Regions from separate parts of the Sporosarcina sp. P25 genome, predicted to be linked through region 2. Evidence: riboswitches for the same ligand, from Rfam matches in the RefSeq annotation. Region 2 holds a riboswitch; the other holds the start of a gene.
What was found. A riboswitch is a leader RNA that binds a small molecule or an ion and turns the genes downstream of it on or off. The one in region 2 is predicted to bind cobalamin.

Region 1 (5,020 bases), on a different contig from region 2:
TCTGCAAAATAATTTCAAGCCGCAGTTCATGCTCAAAGACAATATCGCCGGATCCCTTTGCAGCATTGACAGCACGTTCTGCCTGCGCGAATGATTTAGCTAATTCGAAATACCGTGTGGATGCACCTATACCTGCGACGACTTGTACTTTCTTGCGCCGTTTTATATGAAGCAACAGGAATTCTAATTCATTTTTTACTGTTTGTTGATTCATTTCAGGTAATAATAGTAAGATTTTATTTTGCGCCCAGCGAATCATCTTCATAGAAGGGTGGATATTTTGAATCGACGCGAATGTCTCCATTTCCTCGATCGTGAACTGTTCCAGTAAATCCAGCACTTCCAATACCACCACTTGACGGTAAAGAGTGACGTCGATTCCGAGCAGTGTCCCCCGTTCCATAAATCGTTCATCTTTCTTTGATCCTGTCAGCCAGTCAAAGACGAAGAACTCCACATCACGTACTTTTTCATCCTTCTGCTTTCTTTTCAGGGAGTCCTGGATGAACAGTTCCGCTACGCGTAAGATCAGCTGAGCCTGCGGATGAATCTCGTCTGGATCACCCGTCACACCAAGTACAGCGATCGGTTCGCCTCCAATGATGATTGGCAAGACGATACCCCTACGAACCCCCTGCAGATGCTGCGCTTCCTCATCCCCCATACGGAGCATCGTTTTCTGACGCATACTCAACAGTGCTCCTTCATGGAACTGGTTGATTCGATCGGGTTCTGTACTCGATTGAATGAAGCCTCTTCGATCCGTTAAAATGACTTGCTGCTTAATCAGATTCGATAATTCCGTTACCATTTCATGTCCTAATGTATCAAATTGAAACACCTGTCTCACCTCAAATGGAAACCGTTTGTAATACTTAGTTTACGTCACTTTAGATTCCACTACAATAGAGGAGATTCAGATAAGTCGGACTTCCGGTACTCCACCGCCCCATGCCTTTATGAGCAGCTGTAACAGTTCTGCAGTTTCAATGGTTGGAGATTTCTCTAACATGATAGATCCGCCTTGATCGGTATGGCGCTGTTCTGCAGTGACTCGGTCGATCATCGCGGTTTGCTGTTGACTCGTCGCTTGGTTTATCGACTGATGCGTGACTGCGGCTGCTTTGCGCAAAGGGATTTGCATTCCGCTTTGATACGATGCCACCTCCAAGTAGCGGTTTATTTCTTCCGCTACTTCTTCAATAAATAGGAGGGCCTTCTCTGAATGCAAACCAATTTTCTGGTCAGCTATAGCGGTTTCCCAACCTGCCACTTCAACTCGTAAAGTATGTCCCCATATGCTCTCAATGCCGTTTAGTAAACGCACAAGTATGGTACAAGTACGGGCCAACTCCGTTTCCTGCATTACGTTCGGCAATTGAATATATGAGGACAATGCAGCTTTTTCCTGTCTTTTTTCATTGTGAAAATGTACAACAATTCCTTCACTTCCAAGCAGCTGTTTCATTAAACCAATGGCAGAAACTTTTTTATAAGCAATAGAGGAGCCGTCAGCGGCATCAGGAAACCATTCACTGTTGGAGTTGCCATGCGAACAACTCAAAGCGCGCTCTGTTTGTTCAGCTTCAAATAAACTCCAAGAGCCGCACGCTTTTACTTGTTCCATAAAATAATCGGGTATACGTATATGCTTTTCTTTTACTTTGCTCGATAAAAATGATGCGATTCTACTGTCAGCAATATCCATGGTATATTGCTCTACTCTCGTCTTTCGCCGATAGAATGTCTTACCGAAGAACGACATCACTTCAGCTGGTAAAGTCACATAGCCATGACTCAGTAGCCAATATGCTTCCTGTACTTTTTGTAGGCGCTGGATAGTTTCATGCTGCATGGCGGCCATTGCTATGAGCATAATCCTCTCTTGAGGCAGTCCTATCGGTTTGTCATAATAATCCGATGTTACAAATTCATTCATATATTGTTGCAACAGTGCAGGAGGTATCAATCGATCGCGTTCAGCTACAATCTGTAAGCCAAGCCATTTGATTTCGCTTGCTGAAAAGTCATAGATCCATTGACCGTATAATCCATCCTGTAACAGTTTCCTGACTACTTGATGAAATCCTGAATACACAGGTCTTCCACGCTGTTGTTCTACTTGTTTATACAATAACTGCAACAGTTCACGTTCATGTATACATTCCTTCTTCTGTTCAAATACTCTCATGTCACGGTCTCCTTTCGTAAACAACAAAAAACAATCATTCCGCCTCTTCGGCAAGATGATTGCAATAGTTGTGAATGAGGAAACAAATTCAGGCATCTTTAAAATACTCCATACAAAAATGCATAGATGCAGATACCTTTTTTGCTTCCACTCCTCAACCCCCGAAGAAAGTGTCGCTTTGACGATACGTGGCAGGTCTCCTGGCTTCACTTCATCCTTCCGCTAATGCCTTCCCATGTCTCCATAGTGGCTAATTTTAGCGGTCGTCCGTGTGTACAGTTGCGGGGACAGCTCCGGTTTACGGATTCCCTTTTACACCTTGATAGGTACCAGCGTATCGTGCAAACTCATATATTTGATTGATTTCATTTTATCATGGATAACATAGAGGGTGGTAGCGTTTGTTTTTATTAAGGAAGTCCACATAAACAAATAGGGTGCCTATGCACTAAACTACTGTGAAAACATCCACAATCGTTTTTTGCTAGGCACCCTGTATCGAGTTTTCTTCATTACTTACATGAGTTGTTGTTCGCATAGACAGCCGCAATCCGCCAATCCTTGAACATATGCCTCTTGCCATGTGATCCCATGGATGAAACCATTCTCCGAGTAACCTGTGATCAAATAGAATGTTTCGTTCTGCTCTGGTAGTGATGAATTGTTCTGATAGTCGTTGTTCTTCATAAGAATTACCTCCTGGATTTTATATTTTTCATAGTATATGCCTTATCGGGGAATAAAAGAACATTTTTTCGCTCTTATTGATAAAAGGCTATTTGATAGCGCTTACATTTTAGAAACGAAGGAAATAAGTTCTTTATATATTTCCGAGTAAGTTTACTAAAGGCATGTTTTATAATTCAGTGAATTCTGTTTATTGTATCATTCAAATAAACAAAAGTAAATATAAAAGTTATCATTCCGAATGAACTTTTACGTTTTTTTGAAGAGAACCTATGACTTCTGTATCATTCCATTATAAAACACGGTCTGTAAAATTCTTTCCATACAAAAAAATCTCCCTAAGTCCTCTTTACGACTTAGAGAGATCAGTAGTTATAAGGACATTTGCTTTTCGCAAATGTCGATGACTGCTCTGACAGAGTCAGCTGACTGATCAAGTGCTGTTTGTTCTTCCTTTGTTAACGGAAGTTCAATCACACTTTCGATACCATTGCCCCCGAGAACAGTGGGTACGCCTAAGTAAATATTTTGATATCCATATTCACCCTCTAAATAAGCGATGGACGGCAAAATTCGTTTCTTATCTTTAATAATTGCCTCAGCCATCTCTACTAAAGCCGCAGCGGGTGCGTAATAAGCGCTACCATTACCTAGTAGTGAGACAATTTCACCGCCGCCTTTTCGAGTACGCTCCACAATGGCTTCTAGCCGTTCATTCGATATGATTTTATCCAACGGAATGCCGCCGGCGTAAGAGTAACGCACAAGTGGCACCATATCATCTCCGTGTCCGCCAAGTACAAAACCCGAAATATCCTCTACAGAAATATTCAATTCTTCGGAAATGAACGTATTGAAACGTGCAGTATCAAGCACACCTGATTGTCCAATTACACGATTTTTAGGAAATCCAGTTGTTTTATAACATACATATGTCATTGCATCTACCGGATTACTTAAAATCAGCACGGTGCTGTCTGGGGCATGACGCTTTACTTGCTCGGAAACGGAACGCATAATCTTCGCATTGGTTGCAACTAAATCATCGCGACTCATACCTGGTTTACGTGCAACACCCGCAGTAATGATAACCATTGCTGCACCTTCAATATCCTCGTAATTAGATGTACCTGTAATGCGAGAATTAAATTGTTGTACAGGACTCGTTTGAAGAAGATCTAGTGCTTTACCTTTGGTTGGATTAGAGAGATCCGGTATATCGACTAATACGATGTCACCTAGTTCTCTCTGCGCTGCCATCAATGCTACGGTTGAACCGGTATGACCAGCTCCAATGACTGCAATTTTATGTCGTTTGAAAGCCATGGAAACCACTCCTTTCTATAGATTTCACTATGAGTAATACGCTTATAGCACATGTATACCTCAGTCTTTCTTCGGTGCCTTCTTCACTTCTGCCAGTTTCTTTACTTGTGGAATTTCTGAAGTAGTCGACACTAGGGGTTTCACCATGCCATATACTGAATCATCGGGACGCGGTATTACATGCGCGCCTAGTAATTCACCTACACGCGCTGCTGCGTCGCGACCTGCATCAACAGCTGCCTGAACTGCTCCAACGTCACCTTGAACGATGACCGTAACGATTCCGCCATCCACCATCTCCTGTGATACTAACTCTACGTTGGATGCTTTCACCATGGCGTCCGCCGCTTCAATCGATCCAATCAATCCTTTTGTCTCAATCATTCCGATCGCTTGACTCATGTATATCACCTCTTTTCACTTCTGTTGAATCGATAATACCAATAATGACCGCGTCGATTGGGATCGGGTTTTCTTTCGGTAAAATAAAGCGTGAAGAACCGCCACTCGTAATGAGTACTTCATCACCAACCCCTGCTCCAATCCGATCTGCCGCGACCATATGCGACTGTATACTATTGCCGTGTGCATCAATCGGCTGGACGATTAACAGCTTAAGTCCTGATAATCCATCCTCTTTACGGGTTGCCCATACATTACCAATCACTCTACCCATTCGCATGCGTAATCACCTTTTTCTACTTTCTACTAGATATCGTTTTACCGAGTTCACGTGCTGTATCTCTTGCTAGTGCCGTCACAATTGTGCCTTTATTAATAACAATTTCCTTTTCTGAAATCTCGGACACGTCTTCA
Region 2 (5,020 bases):
CCTTCCCGCTTTGTTTCGGCAAAATTCCCGATATAATTTTCAATAACGTGGATTTCCCGCTACCATTCGGCCCTAAAATTCCGAGAACTTCTCCTTTTTCCACGTGGAACGACACATTTCGCACAATCGGTTCCTTGCCGTAGCCTCCCGATACGTTTTCCACTTGCAACATCTTCACATCGCTCCTTTTCTACGTTGTTTGTAAAAGATATAGGCAAACACCGGAGCGCCAATGAATGCTGTAATGACACCGACCGGTAATTCAGCCGGTGAAATAATCGTTCGTGCTACGAGATCGCAAATGATCAATAATGATGCACCGTTACATAATGATAACGGCAGTACATGACGGTGATCGGAGCCCCATAACATACGTGTCATATGGGGGACAACTAGGCCAACGAAGCCGATTGTTCCGGACACCGCAACAGCCGAGCCAGTTAATACCGATCCGCCTAGCAAAATCATCAATTTACGCTGTTTGACATTGACTCCAAGATGATGCGCACGTTCTTCACCGAATAATAAAGCGTTCAATTCGCGGCGATTAAGCCACAGCATGAATGAGCCGATGATGAAAAACGGCAAGACCATTACAATGTAATTCCAGCCACGCATCGATACGCTACCAAGAAGCCAACCAACAATCTGACGGAGTTCTTCTTGCGTCAACGCGATCATCAGCGACAACACAGAGCCGAGAAATGAACCGAAAATAATTCCTGTTAAAATAATAGTTTCCATTTTCATTGACCGGTCGACCATTCGAGCAAAACCGATCACTAAAAACATCGTCACTGCAGCACCGATCATACTAAATACAGGTAAGGTGAAAGCGCCAAGGACCGGCAGCGATATACCAAAAAAGAGTGTGATCACGGCGCCGACAGAGGCACCGGATGACACTCCGAGGGTGTAAGGATCAGCTAATGGGTTTTTCAGTAGCCCTTGAAAAGCAGCCCCTGAAATAGCCAATGAGGCACCGACGATTCCAGCCAGCAACACACGCGGCATACGAATCTTCCACAAAATATTACTTGCGGTCGTGTCCGATTGATCCCATAGCGTCTCTATTGGTATTTTCACTGTACCGATCGATACACCGAGCCAGATCGCCACAAGCAATGTGGCGATCGACACGACGTAGGCGAGAACGGTTTTATTCACCGAATACCTCAGGATAGATTGCTTTCGCAAACAATTCTAATCCGTCAGCTAAACGTGGACCTGTACGGCTTGTAATATCTTCATCCAGTTGAATGACTTGATCTTCTTTGATCGCAGTCACCGCATCAAAGCCGTCACGCGTTTTAATATTTTCTACGACATTTGGAACATAGCTATAGATCGCCAAAATCACATCCGGATTTTCATCTACAATCGTTTCAGGACTGATCATAATCCAGCCTTCTTCCGTCACAATGTTCTCAGCGTTAATGATATCCAAAAACTGCTGTGGGAATGTGCCTTTTCCTGCCGTATAGATTTCAGGTGCATCGGAGTTTTCAACGAACACGCGCTTCTTATCCGTGATATCTGCTGCTTTCTTTTCGATATCAGCAATTTTCGTTTTCATATCTTCGACGATTTGATTGGCTTCCGCATTTTTGTCCATGACTTCACCAATCATTTCAATCGTTTCATATGTCTCTTCAAATGTTCCTGCATTCTGTACGACGATCACAGGGATGCCTGCGTCACGAATTTGGTTCAATCCTTCTTCATTCGAGCCCATCATCATTTCATGTGCGAATACCGCTTCCGGTTGCAATGAAATCACTTTTTCTATGTTGACCGTAAAGTCCCCTACGGTATCAAGCTCCGTTACTTCTTTAGGATAATCATCGTTTTCTGTTACAGCGATGACTTGATCGCCAGCATCAATACCGAATAAAATTTCCGTGTTACTTGGAATTAATGAAATGACAGTTTCCGGCGCTTGTTCAAATGTAATTTCTTCGCCAATTGCATCTGTCAGGGTGTATGGGTAACTCGTTGTATCCGTTGACTCTTGTTCTGTTTTCGCTTCTTCACCCGCTTGGTTTTTATCTGCCGGTGTTTCTTCTTTTGTACTGTCGCTTCCGCATGCTGCAAGTAGTAGTACCGCAAGCATAGCCGTCAGCAGTAGTTGCCAAAACTTCTTCATGTGTGTTCCTCCTTCAATATGTGTGTTGCATTACGCAAGCCGCAGACATGAAAAAAACCCTCCGATAGTTCGAAGGATTAGGTGGGATGAAATCAATGCGTGATCTCTTCCATCACACCTATCCTCGTAGGTTGCTGCGGAACTTCATTTTCCAAAAAGGCAGGTGACCTGGCTTGTGCATCGCACGTACAGTGGCGGGACCGCATCGGATTTGAACCGATTTCGCTTTTCATCTCAATTTTCGAGAACCTTTTTAGAAGATATGTAATTATGATTTATTATAGCGATAATAGTGTTGGTTGTACAGGGGATAGGAGGAGTTTGGGTATGACATAGGGAGTGAGGCTCCAGCAGGGGGACGCTTTGCTGAGAGGCCTCGCGATGAGACCTCCCGAACGCGTCCGCCTGGAACGCTGCGAAACGTTGCCTTCCCCTTTCCCACCTCAAAATTTAATCACCCGTAAGCCCTTGAACCTCGCTCTCCATCACAGGATAGAAACACCAGTGAAGCGAAGTGCAAGGCGGCGACTCGGGGAGGATTAGCCCGATCAGGTGAGACCACTAAAGGAGCGTAGCGACTAGGGGGCTCACCGCGGGCCCTCCCAAACGCGTCCGCCTGGAACGTAGCGAAACGTTGCCTTACCTTTTCCAACCTCAAAATTTAATCACCCGTAAGCCCTTGAACTTCACTCTCTATCTCAAGAAAGAAACACCAGTGAAGCGAAGTGCAAGGCGGCGACTCGGGGAGGATTAGCCCGATCAGGTGAGACAACCAAAAGGAAGCGAAGCGACCTGGTTGGCTTACCGCGGGCCCTCCCGAAACGCGTCCGCCTGGAACATAGCGAAACGTTGCCTTCCCCTTTACCATTCATAAAGAAAAAGCCAAGCAGTAAACCCGCTTGGCCATTTTCGATATATTACATTCTTTCAGGTGCTTCAACGCCTACAAGTTTCAACGCGTTGGCAATCGTTGTTTTAGTAGCTGTAATCAATGCCAAACGTGCTTCGGAAAGGTCTTTGTTTTCCGGATCTAGCACCTTGTTCGCATTGTAGAAACTATGGAATGTAGCTGCTAGTTCCTGAATGTAAGTTGTCACGCGGTGCGGTGCGCGCATACGAGCCGAGTCGCTGATTAGTTTCGGGAAGTCACCGAGTTTCTTCAGTAGCTCTAACTCTTTTTCGTCTTGCAATAGCGTGACGTTTTCTGTTGACGCTTCTACATTCTGTTCTTTTGCCTGACGCAAGATCGAACAAATACGTGCGTGTGCGTATTGTGCGTAGTAGACAGGGTTTTCATTGGATTTGGATACGGCCAAATCTAAATCGAAGTCCATTTGTGCATCGCCTGAGCGCATCGCGAAGAAATAACGTACAGCGTCTAGTCCTACTTCTTCTACGAGTTCACGCAATGTGACGGCTTTTCCTGTGCGTTTGCTCATTTTGAATTTTTCTCCGTCTTTGTAAAGCTGAACCATTTGCGCCACTTCTACTTCAAGCGTGTCGCGGTCATAGCCAAGCGCCTGGATAGCTGCTTTCATACGTGGAATATATCCGTGGTGGTCTGCTCCCCAAATATTGATAAGTTTATCAAATCCACGACTCAGCTTGTCTTGGTGATAAGCAATGTCTGGCGTTAAGTATGTGAATGAACCGTCTTGTTTGATCAATACACGGTCTTTATCGTCGCCAAATGTAGTGGAACGGAACCAAGTAGCACCGTCTTCTTCAAAGACATGGCCATTTTCACGTAATTTATTGAGCGCAACATCGATTTTACCGTTGTTATATAGAGACGTTTCCGAGAACCAGTTGTCGAAATGAACGCGGAAGTCCGTCAAGTCTTTCTTTAGTTTATCCAGTTCGATATTCAAGCCGTGTTCACGGAAAAATGCAAGTCGCTCTTGTTCTGGAACATGGACATACTTGTCGCCGTATTGTTCGACGAGGCCTTTTGCGATCGTAATAATATCTGCGCCGCGATAGCCATCTTCTGGCATTTCTTTTTCCAATCCAAGTGCTTCGAAATAACGAACGTCGATCGATAACGCTAAATTATTTATTTGATTACCTGCATCATTGATATAGTATTCACGCGCTACGTCATAGCCTGCTTTGTCGAGAATATTACATAATGAATCTCCAAGGGATGCCCCACGTGCGTGTCCTAAGTGCAAATCGCCTGTTGGGTTCGCTGATACGAATTCAACTTGGATCTTCTGTTGCTGTCCGCTATCGGAACGTCCGTAGTCTGCTCCTTGATCCAGGACAGATTTCACGATATCCCCGAGGCTGTCTGTTTTCAAGCGGATATTGAGGAAGCCAGGTCCAGCGATTTCAATGGAGTCGATTGCGGTGTTCTTCGTATCGAGGTGCTCTAAAATACTTTCCGCAATTGCACGTGGCGGCTTTTTCGCTAGTTTTGTCAACTGCATAGCGATATTCGCTGCATAATCTCCGTTCTCTTTACTTCTTGGTGATTCCAATTTAATGTCGGGAATATCTGCACTTTCGACTAGTTGCGCTTTCTCAATGGCTTGGTGCAATGCTTCTTTAATTTCATGTTGAATCTGCTCTACTGCATTCATTGTGTTACCTCCGAGTAGGTTATTGTCAAATGGTATTTCCCTAATAAGCTTTCTTCTGAATGTAAGTCGTACGCTACCGTAAAGCGTCCAGGAACCCACTCCAGTTGATTGGTATAAACGGCTAAATCCATAACTGCAGGGCCATTACCGTACGTGCCGAGGCGCATATCGTCTTGTCTGAACGGCAATCGCATCTGCACGCCGCCTTTACGCATGATGAAGGCATCTTCAGCATGTAATTTCACGGTCGTTCGGACTACTGGCATTCCTTCTGTTCGTTCTTCAAACA

Region 1: another riboswitch for cobalamin. It lies ahead of CSV70_RS02540 (ribonucleotide reductase N-terminal alpha domain-containing protein); the one in region 2 lies ahead of CSV70_RS00235 (ABC transporter substrate-binding protein).

The regions. Positions count from the first base shown of each region.
Region 1 covers NZ_PDYV01000002.1:155,260-160,279, reverse strand. Annotated here, with positions in the region: gene CSV70_RS02545 (CdaR family transcriptional regulator) at 1-841, opposite strand, end outside; gene CSV70_RS02540 (ribonucleotide reductase N-terminal alpha domain-containing protein) at 917-2,191, opposite strand; cobalamin riboswitch at 2,365-2,541, opposite strand; gene CSV70_RS16415 (hypothetical protein) at 2,708-2,878, opposite strand; gene mdh (malate dehydrogenase) at 3,251-4,204, opposite strand; gene CSV70_RS02530 (BMC domain-containing protein) at 4,265-4,606, opposite strand; gene CSV70_RS02525 (EutN/CcmL family microcompartment protein) at 4,581-4,886, opposite strand; gene pduL (phosphate propanoyltransferase) at 4,903-5,020, opposite strand, start outside.
Region 2 covers NZ_PDYV01000001.1:41,034-46,053, reverse strand. Annotated here, with positions in the region: gene CSV70_RS00245 (adenosylcobinamide amidohydrolase) at 1-172, opposite strand, end outside; gene CSV70_RS00240 (FecCD family ABC transporter permease) at 175-1,167, opposite strand; gene CSV70_RS00235 (ABC transporter substrate-binding protein) at 1,160-2,146, opposite strand; cobalamin riboswitch at 2,288-2,414, opposite strand; gene argS (arginine--tRNA ligase) at 3,064-4,731, opposite strand; gene CSV70_RS00225 (YwiB family protein) at 4,728-5,020, opposite strand, start outside.